Regions from separate parts of the Halobacillus sp. SY10 genome, predicted to be linked through region 2. Evidence: predicted binding sites of a transcription regulator. Region 2 holds the regulator's gene; the other holds the start of a gene.
The links. The regulator NrdR, encoded in region 2, represses ribonucleotide reductase genes. The targets are predictions, from matches to a motif close to AACACNATATATNGTGTT.
Positions count from the first base shown of each region.

Region 1 (11,968 bases), 310 kb from region 2:
AGTTCGCGGTCCAGGTGATGGATGGTAAGTTGAATCTGTTTTTGCTGCTGCTCCAGGTCGTGCTGTCCAAGCGTCCTCCCAAACTGCATCAGTATTTCAAATTCGTTTTTCGACATTGCGTTCAGCGACCAGTGTTTCTTTAACTCCTTGGACCATAAGGAATAGAAGTCATCCCAGACTCCATTTTCGTTCAGGATCCCTTCAAAGAACTGGTTTATAGGTTTCGGTAAATGTGTAGATAAATTCTCACACACTTCCAAAAGCGAAGACTGTCCATAGACCATCTCTGCTTCTATCATCTGTAATGCATTTTTCCATTGGCGAATATGACCTGGGCGCTTCTTGAAACGGGAAGCCATATCAAACCCTGCCCAGGTCGTAACGGTCAATACGATGACGGCTCCGATCCATTGCATCCGATCCCCTCCCCTTGCCATGCCCCAGTACTTCTCCCGTTTGATCAAGTACTGTCCAATTTCTTTCTCTTTGAGATGACATTCGATCCAGGACAACATAACGTTGAAATACTTCCTCCTCCATCAACTGTTTTGCTGATGGACGCTTCTTTACACCCGAAAAACTTTGACCATGAATGCTGCAAATGACCTCTACCCCTGTATAAGTCGCCTCCCGGACAGCTTCCGCATCTTTTTGTCCACCAATTTCATCTACAATTAACACTTCTGGTGACATGGAACGGATCATCATCATCATGCCTTCTGCTTTAGGACAAGCATCCATCACATCTGTGCGGAACCCGACATCCAGCTGAGGAACCCCCCTCATGCTTGCTGCAATTTCGGAACGCTCGTCCACAATGGCGACCTTTGCTGCTCGATACCCCTCTTGATTGGATCCAATGTAACGCCCCAATTCCCGAAGAAGTGTTGTTTTCCCTGAATGCGGAGGCCCGATGACCATCGTACTCATCCATCGCCCGGATTGATAAAGGTACGGAATGAGAGGTTCAATATTTCCGGAAGTAGCTCTTGCCACCCTGATGTTCATAAAGGATATGTGCTTTAACGTTTCTACATGATCTTGATGGGTGTTCGTCTTTCCTGCTAAACCTACCCTGTGACCACCCTCAATCGTAATAAAGCCTTCTTTCAACTCTTCCTTGAAACGATAGAGTGAGAACTGGCTGATCTGGTTCAGGACGAAAGAGAGGTGATCAACAGTCATGACTGCCGTATCAATAGAATCATGACGATTATTTTCAATAATCTCTATCGGACGACCAATCCTTAAACGGATCTCCTGCACACTCTTCCACTGGACCTCACTTTTTAAGAGATGTTGGATAGAGGGCGGGAACAAACGTAAAATCTCCTTCATCCTCTCCTACTCCTTTATTAGGTTTACTTCATATGTATGTGCTTCTTACGGGCTTATGACTGTGAAATGGTATAAAACTAGAAGATTTCGAGAGAGGAACTAGAGGAGTGATAGAGCGATTGATAGAAACTACTTGCCATACCCTTATTAAGCTATATGGCAGGATTGTGGAAGACTTGATTTCGAGATGTTTAGGGGTTCGTTGCTGCGTTGAGCGTCAGGGGTGGCTAGGAAGCCACTCGCTTTCCTGTGGGGGAGTGCCGAGCTTCCTCGGACTACGTCCTGCATGATCTCGCCATCTCCTTCTCCCACAGGAGTCTCGCAGCTTCCCAACCACCCCATTCGATGTATGTGAGAAACGACCCCCTTTACTCTCGTAACTGAGTCTTCAATAAAAGGGAGCTTATATGGAAGAGGAGTTATTCGCTTTGGGGTTTCTGGATATTTAACACAAAAAAAGAACCTGCCCTGTTTGGACAAGTTCTTTTGAAGATTAAGATTATGCACGGGATACATATTTGCCATCTGTTGTACTGATGACCAATACTTCACCTTCATTGATGAAGAATGGCACTTGAACAGTAAGGCCAGTTTCAAGCGTTGCAGGTTTTGTACCTCCGCTTGCTGTATCGCCTTTAATTCCAGGTTCTGTTTCTGTAACTTCAAGCTCAACGTTCTTCGGTAATTCGACACCGATGGTTTCACTTTCATAGGACTGGATTTGAACTTCCATGTTCTCTTTCAAATAGTTTAGCTGCTCCTGGATGGTAGCTGTAGGGATTTCCACTTGCTCATATGTCTCCATATCCATGAATGCATGCATATCGCCATTAGCATATAGGTATTGCATTTTACGGTTTTCAATGTGAGCACGCTCTACTTTTTCACCGCCACGGAACGTTTTTTCCTGGATATTGCCATTGCGAAGGTTGCGGAGTTTCGAACGAACAAAAGCCGCGCCTTTCCCTGGCTTTACGTGTTGGAAATCCATCACTTGCCAGATATCACCTTCTACTTCAATCGTCAGACCTGTACGAAAATCGTTTACTGAAATCATTTGACTTCCTCCTTTTAATTACAACGTGATTAATTCTTTGGTAGACTTGCTCAATCGTTCATTCCCTGTTTTCGTAACGATTGTATCATCTTCAATTCGGCAGCCGCCGACGTTCGGAACATAAATGCCCGGTTCTACGGTCACGACCATACCTTCTTCAAGCGTGACATCAGAACGGAAGGAAAGTCCAGGACCTTCATGGACATCGAGACCAATACCATGACCTGTCGAGTGACCGAAATACTCGCCATACCCTTTTTCTTTAATATAATCACGTGTCAGCGCATCCGCTTCCTTGCCGGTGATGCCTTCTTTTATTCCTTCCATACCTTTTAACTGGGCTTGTAAGACGGTATCATAGATTTCCTTTAATTGATCATTGATTTCGCCTACAGCTACAGTTCTTGTTATATCAGAACAATACCCTTTGTAAAGGGCACCAAAATCGAGCGTCACAAGCTCTCCGGATTGGATTTCCTTATCGGAGGCCACCCCGTGAGGCAGAGCTGAACGGTATCCTGATGCAACGATAATATCAAAACTTGAAGAGGTTGCCCCTTGTTTACGCATGAAGAACTCAAGTTCATTCGATACATCAATCTCCTTCACACCAGGCTTTATGTAACCAAGAATATGTTCGAAAGCATCATCAGCAATCTTAACGGCATCCTTTAATATACTAATCTCCTCATCCGTCTTAATCAAGCGTAATTTTTCCACAAGGCCTGATGTAGGGACAAGTTCTGCTTCTAAAGCTTCGTCATATTGTTCAAAAAGGTTGTAGGTGACATGATCTTTTTCAAACCCTATTCGTTTCAATCCTAATTCTTTAACTTTTTCGGCTACCGTTTTCGGCATAGGCGTTTTATGTTCGAGGATTTCAAACTCTTTCGCTTGCTCTGCCGCTTGTTTTGTATAACGGAAATCTGTAATTAAAACAGCGTCATCCCTCGTCACTAAAAGAGCTCCGGAAGAACCGGTAAAACCTGATATATACCTTCTGTTTTTCGGACTCATAATTAAGAGACCGTCTAATTCATTTGAAGCAATCGCTTTTCTTAAATTTGAAAGTTTACTCACGAATGATTTCTCCCTTCACTTTCTATCTTTTGGATCATCCCCAAAGCTGCTAATCGGTAACCATCGATTCCAAATCCGACCACTTGTCCTGAGCATACCGGCGCTAACATCGAGATGTGGCGGAAAGACTCCCGTTCATGGACATTTGAAATATGGATCTCTACCACAGGTTTTGAGATTGCACTGATGGCATCCCGTAAAGCGATGCTCGTGTGTGTATAAGCTGCGGGGTTAATGATGATACCCTCAGCTTCTTTTTCAGCCCGCTGAATCCAGTCTACGAGATCTCCCTCATGATTGGATTGAAAAGATGTGACTTCATACCCGAAATCGGCGGCCGCTTGCTCCACCAATGTCACAACATCATCAAGAGACTTTTTTCCGTACGTATCCGGCTCCCTCTTGCCTAACATATTCAAATTCGGCCCATTGATTAAAAACAGCCGCTTCTTCCCCATTCACCAATCCCACCATTTCCAAAATTGTCATACACTTTAAGTTTATCATACTCTCCCTTGATTTGAATAAGAATTCACTGTCTCATTGAACTCTCTGTATTCATAGGAAATGGAATACCCGATAAAAACCCCGTATAAAATAAATAAACAGCCTGTTGTAACCCATGTATCACTATTCAATTCCATAAAGGTTGGAATTGCCGGAAAAATCGGGGTCAATAGAAAATAAACGATTGCCCATAGCCCTATTCCATAAAAGGCCCCTGGCCACATGCCATTCCTTTTTTTCAAGAGAAGGTAGTAAATGAGAGCCGTTCCCAACGATAAAATACCGACAATGAGCACAGCTAACACTTCAGCAAGCCATGTTCCGGTCCAATCCGTCTGCCAGAAGGAACGGAAAATGAAGGATGCAGGAGACACCTCTGTGAAATTGAAATAATAAGCGAATGCCCCTAAACCACTCCATAAAATCCCGGCAGTAAAACCTGTGACTAATGCTTTTGCTATGACACTTTGCTGTGGCTCTTGTTGTCTTTGGTCCTTTTGTTTTTCAGCCATCTTCATCACCTCTATTCTCATTTTAACCAACCCCAATTTTTTCATGCTCTTTTCAATTGTTGGGCTAGTGATTCATAAAGATTTGAGGTAAAATAAAAGTCCAACCAATTTTATTATTCTATTGTTTAAAAAGCCCTTTTGAAGGAAAGAGTTTACTAAAACGTACTCTTTCACCATTCAAAAATAATGATGGGCCTGCATATTTTATTCTATAAAGGAAACAATCTTAAATAGCACATAACAGCCTACAATCCACCGCATCTGATGATGAATAGTGTTGAAATAAGGGTATAGTTCAATAACCAGATATTCATAGTCGACCACTACGAGAAGGGAGGAAAATATCATGCGTAATTGGATGACTCCTATCATTTACACATTGATCGGTTTAGCCATCTTCTTTGTTGGCATTCAGCTGTTTACGAACACGACTGGCTTTCTCACTTCGATCGTCATGATGATCGGAATCGCCGCTCTCATTTATGGAGCCATCTACTTCTTCTTCCTCCGCAAACGCGGTTTTGGAGGAGCAGCAGGTGGAAACCGAAATGAAATGAAAAAATACAAGCAAGCGGTGAAGCAATCCAAACAGAAATACAAGCAACCAACTCCTGCAATTAAAAAAAGTCCTGTAGCCAAAGCACAGACCAAGGCCTCTTCGTTAGGTAGAAAAAACCGAAAACGTTCAAATGCGCCACAGCTTCGTGTTATTGAAGGAAATAAGAGCAAAGGAAAAAATCGAGCCACCTTTTAATGGCTCGATTTTTTTATTTCATATTTTCGTATCATCTGCTCCACCTTCGTAAAAATTTGCTCGCATGTTCACGACCTAATTCCATCAAAGTCACTTTTTCTTCTTTACTCATATCAAAATCCGTCGTTTCCACTCCACTGACCGGAATGAAGATTATATCTTTACTCAAAGCCTTGGAAATGTACCTTGCATCATGAGCTTGCTGCATCGTTTTAAAAAGTGCGTGGAACATTTGAATCGCATTTTTGATCTTCTGTTCAGGTAGTTTATCTGGTTCATCACTTAACTTCATTCCAATTACAGGCCTGGTACGGCATCCGTCCTGCTTTTCCCAAATCCAAAGAGGGAAATTACTCAATACGCCACCATCTACAATAATAGACCTTCCGCGTTTCCCATGGATTTTTACTGGAATGAAAAAGTACGGGAGTCCTGAGCTCATCCTTACTGCTTTTGCTACAGAGAAAGTAGCTGGATCAATGCCGTAAACTTTCTTTAAATCATCAGGGATGACGACAATTCTACCTAGCGTCAAATCAGAACAGATCACCTTTAATGACCCAGGCGGTAAGTCCGCAAAAGTTCGAACACCTTTTTCATTAAGCCACTCCTCCAGCACATTTTCCAACTGATTCCCTTTATACAGTCCCATTCGGTAATACAAAAGAAGCCATTTCATAAATGGAAACAGGCGATCCGTCAATGGAACGTCTACTAAGCTAAGAAACGAAAGATTATTGAGTCTTTCCTTCAGTTCTTTAGCTGTGTAGCCGGCCGCTGTCAAACTCGCTAAAATGGCACCAGCGGATGTTCCAGCCATTCGTTTGAATGTGTAACCTTGCTCTTCTAGTTCTTCAAGAGCACCAATGAAAGCAAGGGCTTTCACACCGCCGCCGGAAAAAACTCCGTCCACTTTCATCCTGCTTCACCCCACTTTACTACATTATAAACCCGGGTTTGGCAAATTAGAACGAAAGCAAACGAATCCAAATGGAAGGATATTTATGCTGTTAAACCCTGTCTTTTTCTGACACTTAGTAGCTCCTTTTCAGTTTCGAGGCTTTCGAGTGGGGAATGGTTGCCGAAAAGCAAGCGATCCCCGCTACACGTACCTCAAGAACCATAAACATTTCGCAATTAATCCTTAAAGATGACTGACCTATCCTATAGGTAAAGAAGTTCATCAGCAAAAAAACGCATGGAATTCCATGCGTTTTTTCTACTCATCATTCTGTTCTTCATTCTTTTTTTGTACTTCTCTTAACGAATCTACACGGTCTGGTTTCTCATCAAAATATTGAACGAGATCACCGATGCGGTCGATGGAATTCCAACTCATGTGGTGTTCAATTCCTTCAACGTCCTCGTAAATGTTCTCCTGGTCGACCCCGATAATCTCTAAAAACTGCTCCAGTAACTCGTGACGGTAAACGAGACGCTTTCCGACTTTTTTTCCTTTTGGTGTTAAAATCAATCCTCGGTATTTTTCATAGTTCAAGTATTGGTCTCGATCAAGTTTTTGAACCATCTTCGTAACGGATGATGGATGCACCTGTAGATTTTCAGCAATATCAGAAACTCGTGCATATCCTTTATCTTCAATCAAAATATATATTTGTTCAATATAATCTTCCATGCTAGGTGTCGGCATGTTGAACCCCCAATACCCTGTCTTATGTACACGCCCTGAACTGTATGAAGGACGGTTTTTATAGCATATGTTTCCACATCAAAATGATACACCAGATTCCTAACGGTGACAAGCAAGGCCTGTGCTCATGTGTTTTTTATCTCCATTTTCCGAACCCGAACAAACTTATGGATAGAGCAAGAGTTGATGAAGCATATGGAAAAAAATTAACCGGCCGTTAAAAACGGCCGGTTGTTTTCTTTACAACCCACACTTCAGTTGGGCGTTACAATTCGTACAAGTATTACAACCACCAATATCTTCAACCGTTCCCTGGCGACAAACTGGACACGTATCTCCTACTTCAGATCCGATCGTCACATTAGTCTTGTCGAGTTCATGAATAGTATCCATAAGGACAACGTGTGGTTTTTTGTCTTCATCTTCGAACAGTTCCGTCTGTTCTCCCTCGAAGTCATTTTCTTCTGCTTTCAAAGATAATACTTGACTATCTCTACTTCCATCGACATACACCGTACCACCTTTGGCACCTCCACGATATAGTCGTTGGTATACTCTTTCCACTTCTTCGACTGTGTACCCTTTCGGAGCGTTGACAGTCTTAGATATACTGCTATCCACCCAGCGCTGTATGATGCATTGTGTATCCGCATGGGCTTCCGGACTCATTGTCATTGCAGTGATGAACCAATCTGGGAGCTCATTTGGATCTTGTTCCGGATGAGCATCCAAATATTCCTGAAGAATATCTGCTTTCACCTCGATAAATTTACCCAACCGACCGCTTCGGTAATAGGAGAATGAAAAGTAAGGCTCTAGTCCTGTACTTACGCCAACCATTGTGCCTGTACTTCCGGTAGGTGCAACGGTTAAGAGATGGGAGTTTCTAATTCCATACGCAAGCACATCTTGGCGTATATCTTCTGGCATTTCCTTCATATAACCGGTTTGAATAAAACGTTCGCGCAGCTCTTTCGTCTCTGCATCCGTTTTTCCTGTTAAGAACGGAAAGCTTCCTTTTTCTTTCGCAAGTTCAATGGATTCACGATAGGCCGTGGTCGCGATGGCTTCAAAGATTTCATCGACCAGTTGATTTCCTTCTTCTGATCCATAAGTGGTTTCACAATAAATCAACAAGTCATGCAGCCCCATAACACCAAGTCCAATTCTTCGTTCTCCCAAGGCCTGTACTTTATTTTCTTCCAGGAAATAAGGGGTTGCATCAATTACATTATCCTGCATGCGGACACCACGACGAACTGTTTTCTTAAGCTTTTCAAAGTCGACCTGCTTACGCTCTTTATCTGCAACATTTGCCAGGTTGACCGCTGCCAGATTACAAACAGAATAAGGGGCAAGCGGCTGTTCCCCGCAAGGATTCGTAGCGACTACCTTCTGTCCATATGCAGTTGCATTTGTCTTCTCATTGGCATTATCAATAAAGAATATACCCGGCTCAGCCGAATACGTAGCGCAAATATTGATGAGGTTCCATAGTTCGCTCGCTTTTACTTTACGATACGTGCGCACACCGAATCCGCGCGCTTCCCATTCACGAACATCACCACTTTGATGCCATTCTTCATTATAGATTTCCATTTCTTCCGCTGTATAATTTTCAACATCCGGGAAGCGAAGGTCATAATCCGCGTCATTTTCCACTGCTTCCATGAACTCATTGGTGATACAAACAGAGATGTTGGCTCCTGTCAGGAATTCAGAATTATGAACAGTATAATTTCCACCCAAATGAAGCTTCTCTTCAGCTTCTTGAATGCTCTGGTCCGTAAATCCTCCTTGTCCTTGAATGTACTTATAATTGACCACACTCTGGTACAAGTCTTTCTCTGTTTCCGTGAGAGGCGTAAACTTCAATTTATCTTTAGCCAACTGCTTGATCGACTCATCCTCGGTATTCTCAATGAGGAAACGGAGAATTCTTGTATTTTGCATCTTAGAAATAATAAACTCCAGGATGTCGGGATGCCAGTCAGCTAACATGATCATTTGCGCCCCGCGTCTTGAACCGCCTTGTTCCACAAGGTGTGTAAGCTTCGCAATATCATCGAGCCAGGAAACCGAACCTGAAGATTTACCATTCACTCCTCTAGCCAGCGTGTTCCGAGGACGTAGCGTCGAGCCGTTTGTTCCAACTCCACCTCCACGGGACATGATCTCCATCACTTGCTTACGGTGATCCGATATTCCTTCACGGGAGTCTTGAATGTATGGCATCACATAACAATTAAAATACGTTACGTCGGTTTGTGAACCTGCGCCGTACAAAACACGTCCAGCTGGAATGAAATTCAACCCTGATAATTCTTCATAAAAATCGTTAAAGCTTTGTTGTTTCTTTTCTGGATCTGTTTCTACTTCTGAGAGCCCGGACGCATTACGAAGTGCAATCTGTTCGTAAAAGACTTCCAGAGGTTTATCGATTGTATCAAGATTTCGTTTGATTAATCCTGTCTTTCGTTCTTCTTCATGTTCGAGAACATTTACAAATTCATCTTCCACTCTCACAATCGCCTGGTGGGACTGCCAATCAATGGAATGAATAAACCCAAATCCCCGAGCAGGAAACTTCGGATCGTCCTTAACTGTAAGAACAACGAAATCTCCCTCTGCAAGAGTTAACTTTTCTGTATCTTTAAACGCATACCTATCAAGCATCACTAGTCTTGAAACACCTTTGTGCGTAATCGTCATGGATTCAGTTATCTCATGGACCTGTGGAAATTGCCTGATATCAGCATTAAGGCGCTCCACATCAATTTTCGTGTGTACATCTATGGAGGTGGTCGTCTGCATTTTGCATCTCTCCCTTTAAACTAAAAACTAAGTAATTTTCATTTGATATAAGTAACATACCACATCTACAAAAAGATAATCAATATATTGTGTTGTGGTAATTTTCAGTCACCATATATTGTGCTGTTGAACGAATATGTAGAAACTTGTCAATCAAAAAATCTTGAGATATTAAACGTATGGCCCAGAGATTAAAAGAAAAACCAGCTCTCTGTTGTTTCTTTCAGCTTTTTCATCATTTGCATCCACCTATCATCTACAATCCTCGACAAAATAACACTTTCACTCAAGTTTCGTAAAAATTTTTTTGAAATACTTCTCATTCCCTCCTATAATAGATAGAGGAATAGAGAAATGAGGGGGATGGAAAGATGGATTTATGGATCTTAATCGCAGCGATCCTATTGGTTATCGCTTTCGGTTTGTATAGATTCTTCAAAGCAAGAAAAATCATGACCACATTACCAGAAGACAAATTCCGCGAAGGCTACAGAAAAGCCCAGTTGATTGATGTTCGTGAACCGAAGGAATTTGATGGCGGCCACATCTTGGGAGCAAGAAATATTCCTTTATCTCAAATGAAAAACCGCCTTATTGAAATCCGTAAAGACAAACCTGTTTATCTATACTGCCAAAGCGGTGCCCGTTCTGCACGTGCCGCAATGATGCTCCACAAACAAGGATATGAAGACCTCAATATGCTTGAAGGTGGATTCAAAAAGTGGAATGGTAAAATCAAAGCGAAAAAATAATCACCCTCCCGGTTCCCTAAGAACCGGGATTTTATTTTTTCTTCCCATTCCACTATCGCTTCCGATTGTGGAAGACTCAGTTTCGAGACTTTTGTGTAACCGGTTCGGGGCGTCGGGGGTTGGCTCGCTTTCCGCGGGAGGGCAAGGAGCACCTTCCGAGTAGCCCTTAAGAAAGCCTTGTCTGGTTGAAATAATGAATGTTGAATCCCTTGACATGGATACGGGGTCAGGGAAACGACGATTTGCGGTGTTTTGAATCCGTTTGTACAAAAACACACACGTTTGTGTCTCCATTCGCTTTACATGCGGACGTTTCCCAGACCCTGTCCCCTAACCTTATTCGTGCAGTATCTATGGTTAAAACGAGTATAACTATGTTGTTGATCAGGACTTCATTACAGCACTCGTCAGGTTACTGTTAGAAGGATTTCGAGAACCTCAAATGGCAAAGGGAGGGAGGGAAACGGTGAGACTCCTGTGGGAAGGGCGTGGTAGATGAGACCCCGCAGAGCGTTAGCTCGAGGAGGCTCATCACTCGCCCACGGAAAGCGAACCTTTTCCCGGAGCCCTAAACTCCCACAAAAGTCTCGAAATCAATTCTTGCACAATCCTGCCATATTGTTTAAGAGATAAAACCCGGAGTCCATATGTAGATAGACTCCGGGTTTTTGTTATTGCTCTTTTTGATATCTTAACACAGGTTTACGCGCTGCTAACGTTTCATCCATACGACTCACAATCGTTGTATGAGGAGCCTCCTGGACTATTTCAGGGTCATTCTTCGCTTCTTGTGCGATTTGAATCATACGATCAATAAAGTCGTCCAGCGTTTCTTTTGATTCCGTTTCAGTCGGCTCGATCATGAGTGCCTCTTCCACATTGATCGGGAAATAAATGGTCGGCGGATGATAGCCGAAGTCAAGAAGACGCTTCGCCATATCCAACGTGCGGACCCCAAGTTTTTTCTGACGTTTTCCTGACAAAATGAATTCGTGTTTACAATGACGGTCGAATGGAAGATCAAAATCCTCTTGAAGACGTCGCATCATGTAATTCGCATTGATAACGGCGTATTCGCTCACTTTTTTCAAGCCTTCTGGTCCCATCGTACGGATGTACGTATAGGCACGGACGTTAATTCCGAAGTTCCCATAGTAAGGCTTCACTCTCCCAATGGATTGTGGGCGGTCATAATCAAACACATACAGATCATTTTCCTTCGTCAAAATCGGTGCTGGTAAGTATTCAGCGAATTCTGCGGTTACGCCGACAGGACCGGAACCCGGGCCTCCGCCTCCGTGAGGACCTGTGAATGTCTTATGAAGGTTCAAGTGAACAACATCAAAGCCCATGTCTCCTGGTCGTGCATAGCCAAGAATTGCGTTAAGGTTCGCTCCATCATAATAAAGCTTACCACCAGCTTCATGCACAATCGCTGCCATTTCTTCAATATCCTCTTCAAACAAGCCGAGAGTATTCGGGTTGGTGAGCATTAAGGCTGCC
Region 1 is NZ_CP174345.1:2,729,109-2,741,076, forward strand. Features, by position in the region: gene spoIIIAB (stage III sporulation protein SpoIIIAB) at 1-416, opposite strand, end outside; gene spoIIIAA (stage III sporulation protein AA) at 361-1,338, opposite strand; gene efp (elongation factor P) at 1,838-2,395, opposite strand; gene ACJA3J_RS13985 (M24 family metallopeptidase) at 2,414-3,475, opposite strand; gene aroQ (type II 3-dehydroquinate dehydratase) at 3,472-3,933, opposite strand; gene ACJA3J_RS13995 (YqhR family membrane protein) at 3,979-4,494, opposite strand; gene ACJA3J_RS14000 (SA1362 family protein) at 4,841-5,248, shown strand; gene ACJA3J_RS14005 (patatin-like phospholipase family protein) at 5,280-6,167, opposite strand; gene mntR (transcriptional regulator MntR) at 6,468-6,899, opposite strand; gene ACJA3J_RS14015 (vitamin B12-dependent ribonucleotide reductase) at 7,140-9,713, opposite strand; gene ACJA3J_RS14020 (rhodanese-like domain-containing protein) at 10,085-10,465, shown strand; gene gcvPB (aminomethyl-transferring glycine dehydrogenase subunit GcvPB) at 11,137-11,968, opposite strand, start outside.
Region 1: the regulator NrdR is predicted to act here: its motif matches at 9,821-9,838, upstream of ACJA3J_RS14015 (vitamin B12-dependent ribonucleotide reductase).

Region 2 (11,968 bases):
TCCCGAAACTGAGTCTTCCAAAATGCTGGATCACTTATTATGTAAATCCATAGGTTTCTGAATATAAAAAAGAACCATTTCCTACCGATCGGAAATGGTTCTTTATCATTGTCATTTTATTACTTAAGAGCAGATTTAGCTTGCTCTGCTAGGCTTGCGAAACCTTGCTCATCGTTTACAGCAAGATCAGCTAGCATCTTACGGTTAACTTCAACACCTGCAAGCTTCAAACCGTGCATTAGACGGCTGTAAGAGATGTCGTTCAAACGCGCTGCAGCGTTGATACGAGCGATCCATAGCTTACGGAAGTCGCGCTTTTTCTGACGACGGTCACGGTAAGCATACTGACCGGATTTCATTACTTGTTGTTTTGCAGTTTTGAATAGTGCATGTTTTGAACCATAATAACCTTTTGCTAGTTTAAGGACACGGTTACGACGTTGGCGTGTCACTGTTCCACCTTTTACTCGTGGCATGGTAATCCCTCCTATTTAAATCAATGTATATTAGTCGTTTGGAAGCATGTGCTTGATGCGGCGGTAGTCTCCAGCAGAAACTAGTGCATCTTTACGCAACTTACGCTTTTGTTTTGTAGATTTGTTCGCGAACAAGTGGCTAGTGTAAGCGTGAGAACGTTTCACCTTACCTGTTCCAGTCTTTTTGAAGCGTTTTTGAGAACCTTTATGGGTTTTCATTTTTGGCATGTGAATTTCCTCCTTTAACTTGATACAATTCCTTACTTCTCGTTAAGAGGAGCAAGCATTAAGAACATACTACGACCTTCCATTTTAGGCTTGGTCTCAACTTGGGCAATGTCTTTGCACTCATCCGCCATGCGTTCAAGTACTTTTTGTCCAAGTTCTTTGTGAGTGATTGCACGACCGCGGAAACGGACAGATGCCTTCACTTTGTCACCTTTCTCCAAGAACTTACGCGCGTTACGCAGTTTCGTGTTGAAGTCATGGTCTTCAATCCCAGGGCTGAGACGAACTTCCTTGACTTTGATGACGGTTTGTTTCTTACGAGCTTCTTTTTCTTTCTTCTGCTGCTCGAAACGATACTTTCCGTAGTCCATCACTCGGCAAACCGGAGGCTTCGCATTTGGCGCTACCATAACAAGATCAAGATTCGCATTCGCTGCGATATCTAAAGCTTCATTACGTGGTTTAACTCCAAGTTGCTCACCATTTACGTCGATCAGACGAACTTCACGGGCACGGATTTTCTCATTAACGTTCATGTTATCCTTGCTAATATCGAGCCACCTCCAACAAATTTTAGAAAACTTATATGAGATCTGTCATCGACAAGATTTCCTGATGCAAATAAAAAAAGTGTCGGTACACATACTGCACCCACACGACTCCTAATAATCAAAGGAATAAGTGACCTGCCAACTGCGCTGTGCGTCGATCAGGTGAGAAGCGGGTGCTCCTACTTGTCTCTAGATCCGTTCATTCAGTTACCTAAATTATAATAGCATGCCTTATGATGCATGTCAACAACTAAACTCCGCCGACATGACTACTTAAACTAGGATAAGGCATGCACCCGCAAAAATCAAGGCTTTTTTAGCCAGGACTCACCATCCACCTTCTTCCACTATAGCTCTTGTTTGTGAAAGACTAAGTTTCGAGACTTTTGGTGAGCGCATGGGGGCTGCGGGCAATGGCTCGCTTTCCGCGGGGGCGCGGTGAGCCTCCTCGAGCTTCGCTCTGCGGGGTCTCACCCTGCACTTTTTTCCCGCAGGAGTCTCCCCATTCCCCTCCGCCCCTTTGCCTTTATGGTATCTCGAAACCACTTCCGGATTAAGCTGCTTTTATGCACATGGTAATTTGGAAGGGAATGAACTCCTAAGGACGCTATTTAGCATGCGAAAAGCTTGTTATAGAGTGCTTTACGCTTATAACACCAGGATAGTGGACGGCACCTTCCCATAATAGCGAAATAAATATGGAAAAAGCAAAACCCGAAAGCCTTTTAGGAGGCTTTCGGGTTTTGTTCTTTTACTTGCGTAGTAGTTTTTGGTCGATTTCGTTGCGGATTTCCTGTTTGAATGTATCCAGTGGTTTTGTTGCGGAATCTTGTTCTCCGTAACGACGGACGTTGACAGCATTGTCTTGAATTTCTTTGTCACCAACCACAAGCTGGAACGGAATTTTTTGCATTTGAGCTTCACGGATCTTGTAACCGATCTTTTCATTACGCTCATCGACTTCAACACGCACGCCTGCTTCACGCAACTCATCTTCAAGTTTCTTCGCATAATCAAGGTGCACATCTGCGGATACAGGGATGATTTTCGCCTGGACAGGAGCCAGCCAAGTTGGGAATACGCCTTTATACTCTTCAATAAGAAAAGCAACAAAGCGTTCCATTGTTGATACCACTCCACGGTGAATAACAACCGGACGGTGATCTTCTCCATCTTCTCCAACGTATGTCAGATCGAAACGCTCCGGCAGGTGGAAGTCGAGCTGAACAGTAGATAATGTTTCATCTTTTCCAAGAGCTGTCTTCACTTGAACATCGAGTTTTGGACCGTAGAAGGCCGCTTCCCCTTCTGCTTCTACATACTCAAGCTCCATATCTTCCATTGTTTCTTTCAACATCGCCTGAGCTTTATCCCACATCGCATCATTGTCGACATACTTCTCTTTGTCCTCAGGATCTCTATAAGAAAGACGGAAGTAGTAATCATTGATCCCAAAGTCACGATACACTTCCTGCACAAGACGAACCACACGTTTGAATTCATCCTTCAATTGATCTGGACGAGCGAAGATATGGGCGTCATTCAATGTCATCGCACGTACACGCTGCAATCCTGCAAGTGCGCCGGACATTTCGTAGCGGTGCATCATGCCGAGCTCGGCAATACGTACGGGAAGATTACGGTAGCTGTGCAATTGATTTTTGTAAATCATCATATGGTGTGGACAGTTCATTGGACGAAGGACGAGATCTTCATTATCCATTTCCATTGTTGGGAACATGTCATCCTGATAATGATCCCAGTGTCCACTTGTTTTATACAAATCTACACTTCCAAGAACAGGTGTGTAAACGTGATCATACCCAAGACGTTCCTCTGTATCTACAATGTATCGTTCAATTGTACGACGAATTGTAGCTCCTTTCGGAAGCCACATCGGCAGCCCTTGACCAACCTTTTGATTGACTGTAAAAATATCGAGTTCTTTTCCTAACTTACGATGATCTCTTTCTTTTGCTTCTTCAAGCATTTTCAGGTACTCATCAAGATGGGCTTTCTTTTCAAAAGCTGTACCATAAATACGCTGCAGCATTTGATTATCGCTGTCTCCACGCCAGTATGCACCAGAAATGCTTAACAGCTTGAAGACTTTGATTTTACTTGTTTGCGGAACATGAACCCCGCGGCAAAGATCGAAAAATTCTCCCTGCTGATAAATTGTCACTTGTTCCCCTGCAGGGATTGCTTCGATCAGCTCAAGTTTCAAATCGTCACCGATCTCTTTATACTTTTCAATCGCTTCTTCACGTGAAAGTTCGATGCGTTCGATTTCTAAATTCTCATCGACGATGCGCTGCATTTCTTTTTCGATCTTCGGAAGGTCCTCTGGTGTAAGGGACTCTTCCATGTCGATATCATAATAAAATCCGTTTTCGATCACTGGACCAACACCAAGCTTCACATTGCCATATAGACGTTTAATCGCCTGCGCCATCAAGTGAGCGGAAGAGTGGCGGACCACTTCCAGACCTTCTGGGTTTTTATATGTCAAGATTTCAATCGCACCATCTTGTTCAATCGGTCTTCTTAAATCATAAGGTTCGCCGTCTAATTTGATCGCCAGGGCTTGTTTTTTCAAGCCAGGGGAGATCGATTGTGCGATTTCTTCACCTGTCGTACCTCTCTCAAACTCCTTAATGTTACCGTCTGGAAATTTGATTTGAATCGCATTCGACATGTTTAACACTCCTTTATCTAAAATAAATATAAAAAACGCCCGTCCCTCAGCATATAAGCTAAGGGACGAGCGTTATCACTCGTGGTTCCACCCAAATTCCCGCAAAGTAAGACGATGCGGCTTCATTCTCCTTAACGCGGATCAGACGCTGTCTATTACTAATCACATGTTCACAGACAGAGCTCCAAGGTGGTAAACATTAAAGCCGTCAACAAGGAGCTTCCAGCCGATGGCTCCTCTCTCTGGTCTTGCGTCACTTTATGTTCGTGTCCTTTTCCAAGCCGTTGTTTAGATATGTACGTTATTATATCCATTTAGGAAAAGGAAATCAACCCATTTTAAAAGGAAATTGTGATTTAGGCCTCCATGAAGCTTTTTCTTCAAATATATTCATCAATAACTCTAAGTTTGAATGGTCCGTTTCATCCGAATAGATGATCAACTCATCAGGTGCATGAGCAAGAGCTGGTGTAACCGGCCATTCAATCGGCAGATGAGCAATACAATCATCCGGATATTGCTTCATGTACAACCTTGTTTCCGATTCACTAATCGGGTTTCCTTCATCATGGTAGTAGGTTAAACGACCATCATCAAGCAGATGAAGCAACTGAACGCCTGTGTCTTTATGATGGACACGGTGACGCCATGAATCCACCAACAGTTGATAGGACTCTTCTTGTTTATATTCATCAATGATTTTCCCTGTATATTCAATAAGCGATTCATGGACGGATTGCAAACAAGCAGCACTGAGTTCATCAAATTCCACATAACTTCTAGCGATCAAATAATCCTGAATAAAAGCGCGTAAATAGTGGTAAATCGGTGGAAGTTGGAGTCCCGCGGGTGGTTTATCTTCGAAGTCTTGTCCAATTTCAAGCATTCGTTGAACTTCTTGTGCGTCCTCATAATAGTACCGATGTTTCAAAACGCCTTCCATCCATCCGAGCATTTTCCTTTTCCGGATTACTTGTAAAAAGGCCCGAATCGCCTCAACATAAGCCGCTCCACTCAATGAAGCATTCATCAACTTCACATCAAACCCGTCTTTGTGTTCCTTGAAAATCCAAAGTTTTTGTTCCGAGACAATCGCATTATAGAATAGGATCGCTTCCGTACGATTAGAAAAATGAATGCAAAACACCAAAATTCCCCCTCGTCCCGACTTCACTCAACTTCTATGTTCAATGGAAGACCTCAGGGGCCAGCCCTGAAAATCAGCCATTAAAAGATGACGCACCTATGACATAAAGTTGGCTGTTCCCTGTTATATTTATGTGACAAGAGAGGGAATCATGCTATTGTCTTCCGTTTTGTAATCTTTATCCTCGTCTATTCCGCCCATTCACGTGGACCCCTTCACTCAGTTGGCGGATCCGCTCTGTAATTCTTTTTGCTTTTACTTGTTCTACATCTCCGCGGTTACTCGTCATCAACACTTTCTCCAACTCGTTCAAATTGTAGTTAGAAGTGAAGAAAACCGGAAGTCTTTCCATCATTCGGTAGTGGAGAATACTTCCGAGTACCTCATCTCTAAACCACGCAGATTGAGATTCTGCACCTATATCATCAAGCATGAGTACAGGAATTTCTTTGAATGCTTCAATCTTTTCATTCATGGAATCGTCTTTGATTGATGCTTTAATTTCTCTTACAAATTCCGGCATATAGATGACCATAGAAGGGATATTTTTTGAGCTTAGTTCATTTGCGATAGCTCCAAGGAAATAAGTTTTCCCCACACCAAACGGGCCATGAAAGTACAATCCCTTACTTGGCAGTTCATCATTAAGACCTTCAATATATTGGACAGTTCGTTCCACCGCAGCTCCTCGATCCGGGTCTTGAAGATCCATTCGTTCTAATGAAGCCTCAAGGATTTCACGTGGCATATGGAGACTTCTCACTAAAGATTTTTGCTCTTCCTGCTGTTCATGTTTCCGTTGACGGCGACATTTATCATAAATCAACTTCACATCAGAACCTTCCATTTCTACTCTTGGAACGTAACCGGGAAGGATATTGATACACTCTTCACGTGTTGGGCATTTCTCACAGTTTTTTGACTGAGTACGGTATTCATAGAGTTTAATCAACTGTTTCTCTATCGCTTCTTCCGTTAACTCTTCATGCTCCTGCATCAACTTTTTAACTTCCGAGGATTCCATAACTTCTGCTTTCATATGATTCATTCTTTTTTGAAACTGCTCGTTGTTACGCATCCATTTTTTTAATGATTGTTGAATTGGTTCCATTGTTATCCCCCCTTTTAATTACCTTTGTTCGTCAATCTTTTTATCCTTGCCGCTATATCATCAGTATTGACTTGTGCTGCTTCTTGCTTTTCATGTTTCTCATGCTGAGGAGCCTCTTGTTGTTTGAACCAGGCTGGGATGACTTCTTCTTTTTGGTTTTTACGCTTTTGAGACTTCTGTTTTCCCCATTGCTGGTATTTCTGATGCTCGGCCTTGGCTAGGTTCATCGCTTGTCTCACGGTCGTTACATTTTTTCTCGCCCAGTGACTTGCGATTTTCTCAAGGTAAGGCTTCGACAATTTCATATCGGTTTTTAATAGGACGTAATGGACGAGTACATTCATGACTCCTGGTTCAATTCCTTGTTCTGTCATCACGTCACGAATCATTTTCAAATCTTGTTCAGACGCACGGTTACCATTGGATACATCTTCAAGCAATTCCCTAGGAGAGATTTCCTCAAGCATTTGAATGAACTGATCCTCTTTTGTCCCATTTGTTGACGTGTTTTCCACTTTCATTTTCTCTCTGCGATCTAGAGCTGAATCTCTCTGTCTGTCATTCTTTTGTTCCTTCATAAAATCATGACAAGCTGCCTTCAACTCTTCTTCCACTAAGTAATGATTTTCATCAATGGCCCAGGTGACCGCTTTTTCCAGCTCAGTGTTTGAAAGATCATACAACGTCGCCAATTGAACAATCAACTTCTTGTTGCGCCCATTTAATATTTGTTCTGATGGATACATTCGCTTTTTTAATGCATGGTTCAGCCAGTGGAAGTCCACTCGATCCATGGATGCTACCGGCCCTCTGGATTCTGGTTGATGTTTCTGCTGCTTTGCAATGGTTTCAGTTTCTCTTTGGACAGTTTCAATCATTTTGTTATGGAAGACTTCATCAAAAGTCGCGGTAACTTCAGTAAAACCATCAAGCGTTTGTCTGGCGTTCAACAAACGGCTTTGTAAGCGCCCATACTTTTCCTTACCCAACTCATAATGCAGCAACAAAGAGAGCATATCATCAAGAAAGAACTCTTCAGGAGAAAAAGGAGGGCGCACAGAGTAAAGATATACCGCCTGTTGATCTTCATCAATTGAGCGGAACGTCCGTAATAGTCCGATAGCCTCCAGTTTCCCCCTTGCCTCATAAATTTTGTCCAAAGGGGCAGAAAGGTAAGACATCAATGTATGGTGAGACTGCACCTGATCCCCTTCAACCATATCCGATTCCGATATAAGGACATGATAAAGCGAGACCGCCAACCTCCCTACAATCGGCTGGTATAAATGTGACAAGGAACGATGAAAACTTCGAGGCAACTCTCCATTACGAATAATTTTAAAACCGTCTACAGGGAGAAGTTTGCCAATAGAGTAACTCACCGCCTCCACCTCCTTCAATCGTTAAAGCTTATTCATTCTATTTCAAACAGGAAACCAAGATTCTTTTCATATCTCAAACAAAAATGGCCCCTAAAACTGTAATCCTAGAAAAAGAAAATGAGCCGGAACAGGCTCATTCATTGTCTTCATGTTTAATTAATTCCTTTAATTCGTCGATGAAAACATTGATGTCCTTGAACTGTCGATATACAGAAGCAAAACGAACATAAGCAACTTCATCAATGTCAGACAGACGCTCCATCACCATTTCACCGATATCTTCACTCATGACTTCAGAAACGCCACGATTTCTTAATTCCTTTTCGATATCCATGGTCACTCGTTCCAGTTCCTCCACGGCCACCGGTCTCTTTTCACAAGCACGAATCAGTCCACGCATCAATTTTTCACGACTGAACTCTTCTCTTGTGCCTTCTTTTTTCACAACGATCAGCGGAACTTCTTCTATCCGTTCAAAAGTTGTGAACCTGAATTGGCATTGTTCGCACTCTCTGCGTCGTCTGATCGCCTGTCCTTCTTCGATTGGCCTGGAATCAAGGACTTTTGTACTTTTATAGTGGCAATTCGGGCACTTCACGTATGATCAACTCCACATCATCTTCTTTTCGGCAGTACTCAGGAAGGATCCACCGTTGTGAACTGACTGTCCAATTTTTGATAAAGCTGAACGATTAGATTCCGGCTGTACCCAAAATCAACAGGACCTCCTGAGTCCGTTGTGACAGAAAAGTCAACGGCTGTTCGAAAAGGACGGACCATGATGATCGTCGCCACTATAAACGCGCGTCTATTGCCTTTATATTTGACGGTCAGTTCTCCACGTTCCTTAGAACTTGCTACAATTTCTGAAGGTGACGAAAAAAGTCCTTCCACAGCACGGAAGAGATCATCATGTTTTGCTTTATAATAGTGTGTGACAAGCGCAGAATCCTTATGCTCTTCACTCGTTTCTGAATGTTTGCTGAAATACCTGGAAATAAATGCTTTCACTTACCTAACCCCTTCAATTTCATTCGACATTATCTCCCTTTATTTTAACATGACTTAGGAAAATAAGAAATGATTATTGAAACCAATGGGTCCCTAATAACCCCCCAGTCCCATATTCCGCATAAGCTCCCTATTGTGGAAGACTCAGTTTCGAGACTTTTGTTGAGTGGATGGGGGCTGCGGGGAATGGCTCGCTTTCCGCGGGAGCGCGGTGAGCCTCCTCGGACTGCGTCCTGTGGGGTCTCACCATGCACTTTTTTCCCGCAGGAGTCTCGCCATTTCCCTCCGCCCCTTTGCCATATAAGTATCTCGAAACCACTTCCGGAATAAGCTGCTTTTATGCCCATGGTAATTGAAGGGGAAAGAACTCCTAAGGACGCTATTCTACATACGAAAAGCTTGTTATAGAGCGCTTTATGTTTATAACACCAGGATAGTGGAAGGCACCCTCTCACAGGAAAGGGGTTCGTTTCTCACCTTCATGGAATGGGGTGGTTGGGAAGCGGCGAGACTCCCGGGGGAGAAGGAGATAGACGAGATCCCGCAGGACGAAGTCCGAGGAAGCTCGGCGCTCCCCCCACAGGAAAGTGTTCAAATGCGGAATCGACATGGGAGACACGACTAACGCTCAACACGGCAAACGAACCCCGAAAAGTCTCGAAATCGAGTCTTCCACAATCCTGTCATTTACTTTAATACTGATTAATTAATAAAAAAAAATGGGCTTTGAGTCTTATAATGAAAAAGAAGCCACGCGTTTGGAGCTGCGTGGCTTCTTCCTATTATAGAGCGCGAGACTGCTGTACTTCTACAGGTCCCATTCCTCTTGGTACTTCTACCGTTTCATTTTTCCCCGCTTCTAGTGCATCAACGATGTACTGAGCGGCGACATTAGGATCAATGCGATCTCCGCATGTATAAACATCAATACTTGCATAGCCATGTTCTGGAAAACTATGAATCGTCAAGTGCGATTCAGAAATGATGACCACTCCACTAACTCCGTGGGGGGCGAATTTATGAAAAGCGACTTCTCGTACTTCCGCACCAGCTTTAAGAGCAGCATCTACAAAGACTTGTTCTATATACGACATATCGTTCAATTTTTCTTCATTACAATTCCATAATTCAGCAATTACGTGTCTTCCCATTGTATCCATATTAAGGATCCCCCTTTGTACATTCACTCTTCAATACCTCTGAAATAACAGCCATGAACTACCACGGGGGAAAGTTAGTCCTGAGAGGTCCTAACCCTTTGAGTAGACATGAATTTATATGAAATTCAGAAGTTCAAGAGAAAGTATATATGGTTTACCCCTAATTTGCAAGAAATATTTTACTGGCTTTTGCACAACACTTCTTGCCGCCCCCTGGGGACTCAGATACAACAGGATTCGAGTTGTTTATGACACTCGGGCCTCTTTTTCTTGTTTCATCATGTTACCGACATACTTAGCAAGGTCTACCACACGGCAGGAATATCCCCACTCATTATCATACCATGCCAGTACTTTTACTTTACGGTCATCAATGACTTGTGTAGACAACCCATCTATGATCGCTGAGGATGAGGAAGTCGTGTAATCGATGGAAACGAGTGGCTCTTCACTGTATTCCAATATTCCTTTCATTCCACCCTCAGCCATTTTCGCAAAGGTCTCATTCACTTCATCTGCCGTCACTTCCCTTTTTAAATCGACGACAAGATCAACAAGAGATACATTCGGAGTCGGTACGCGCAAAGCCATACCATTCAATTTCCCTTGAAGAGTCGGAATCACTTCCCCTAAGGCTTTAGCTGCTCCTGTAGATGTAGGGATGATGGATTGAGTACACCCGCGTGCCCTACGTAAGTCTTTATGTGGGTTATCTAAATTCTTCTGATCATTGGTAAAGGCATGGACGGTTGTCATCAATCCATTTTCAATGCCAAATTCATCCTCCAACACTTTTACTACAGGGGCAAGACAGTTAGTTGTGCAGGAAGCATTTGAGATGACATCGTGACTGTCCGGCAAATATGTTTCTTCATTAACACCCATCACAATCGTCGCATCCACTTGTTTTCCAGGAGCTGTAATGATGACTTTTTTAGCTCCAGATTCTAAATGAAGACCTGCTTCTTCTTTCGTTTTAAACTTGCCTGTTGCTTCAATTACAATATCGACATCCAGTTCGTCCCATGGCAGCTCCAATGGGTTCCTAGTTGAACACAGCTTCACTTTTTTCCGATTGACGACTAAGTCTCCATCAACGACATTGACCTCACCTTGAAAACGCCCGTGGACACTGTCGTATTTAATCATGTGAGCAATTGTTTCAGCTGGATAACTTGCATTAACGGCTACCAAATCCATAGATTCATCCGCCACAGCCTTTCTAAATACCATGCGACCAATTCTCCCCAAACCATTAATTGCAATCTTTGTTTTCCCCATGCTGTTCCAGCCCCCTATATATGATATACTTTTACTCTGCAATTCCTAGATTAGTATAACATATTGTAAGCGGTTTTACATACAGAACAAAAACTTTCCACAAAAAATAACACGTCTACCCAGACGTGTTATTATACGATGCCCCAACCGTGGAGTATGTCATTTAATTGCTGTAAACTTCCCTCAACCGTTCCGGTATTATCAATGACCGCATCCGCCATTTCTGCTTTCTTTTTCACAGGGATCTGCGCACGGATCCGCTCTTCAGCATCCTCTCGTCCCGACTGATCTCTTTCCATCAAGCGTTCCAATTGTGTTTTTTCATCCACATACACAACAAGGATCTTTTCAACGTAATCTGTTAAGTTGCTTTCGAACAGCAATGGAATATCCAGGACGACCGCTTGATATTGTTGCTGCTTATACTGCTCGCGCCGCCTGATCATCTCTTCCCTTACTTTAGGGTGGACAATGCCATTCAATTGTTTTCGCTTTGTCTCGTCAGCAAAGACGACCTTGCCGAGCTTTTTACGATCCAGATCCCCGCCTTCTTCAAGCACCTGTTCTCCAAAGGTTTCTACAATTTCTTGATACGCAGGTTCTCCAGGTTGCACGACATCCCTTGATATTTGATCAGCATCAATGACAGGTATATCCATATCCTGGAACATCTTAGCTACAGTACTTTTTCCACTTGCAATACTTCCTGTTAATCCAATGACTAAAGTCATCCTGACACCTCCTTAAGACAACTTGATCAAGCCGATAATGATGAGTAACACTCCAGGTAAAATGGACAAACTTTCGGCTTTATCACTAAGCTTGGAGCCGCTCAAAATCCCACACCCAAGCATGCAGAAAGTCGCTACGGTAATCATAACCGCTGTAAATAAAATAGGAATTCCGATGAGAGCTCCACTGAT
Region 2 is NZ_CP174345.1:3,035,743-3,047,710, forward strand. Features, by position in the region: gene rplT (50S ribosomal protein L20) at 120-476, opposite strand; gene rpmI (50S ribosomal protein L35) at 507-704, opposite strand; gene infC (translation initiation factor IF-3) at 737-1,240, opposite strand; ribosomal protein L20 leader region at 1,323-1,446, opposite strand; gene thrS (threonine--tRNA ligase) at 2,007-3,953, opposite strand; gene ytxC (sporulation protein YtxC) at 4,282-5,100, opposite strand; gene dnaI (primosomal protein DnaI) at 5,279-6,211, opposite strand; gene ACJA3J_RS15665 (replication initiation and membrane attachment family protein) at 6,226-7,593, opposite strand; gene nrdR (transcriptional regulator NrdR) at 7,727-8,191, opposite strand; gene ACJA3J_RS15675 (cytosolic protein) at 8,230-8,604, opposite strand; gene speD (adenosylmethionine decarboxylase) at 9,387-9,764, opposite strand; gene ACJA3J_RS15685 (glyceraldehyde-3-phosphate dehydrogenase) at 10,011-11,045, opposite strand; gene coaE (dephospho-CoA kinase) at 11,177-11,776, opposite strand; gene ytaF (sporulation membrane protein YtaF) at 11,789-11,968, opposite strand, start outside.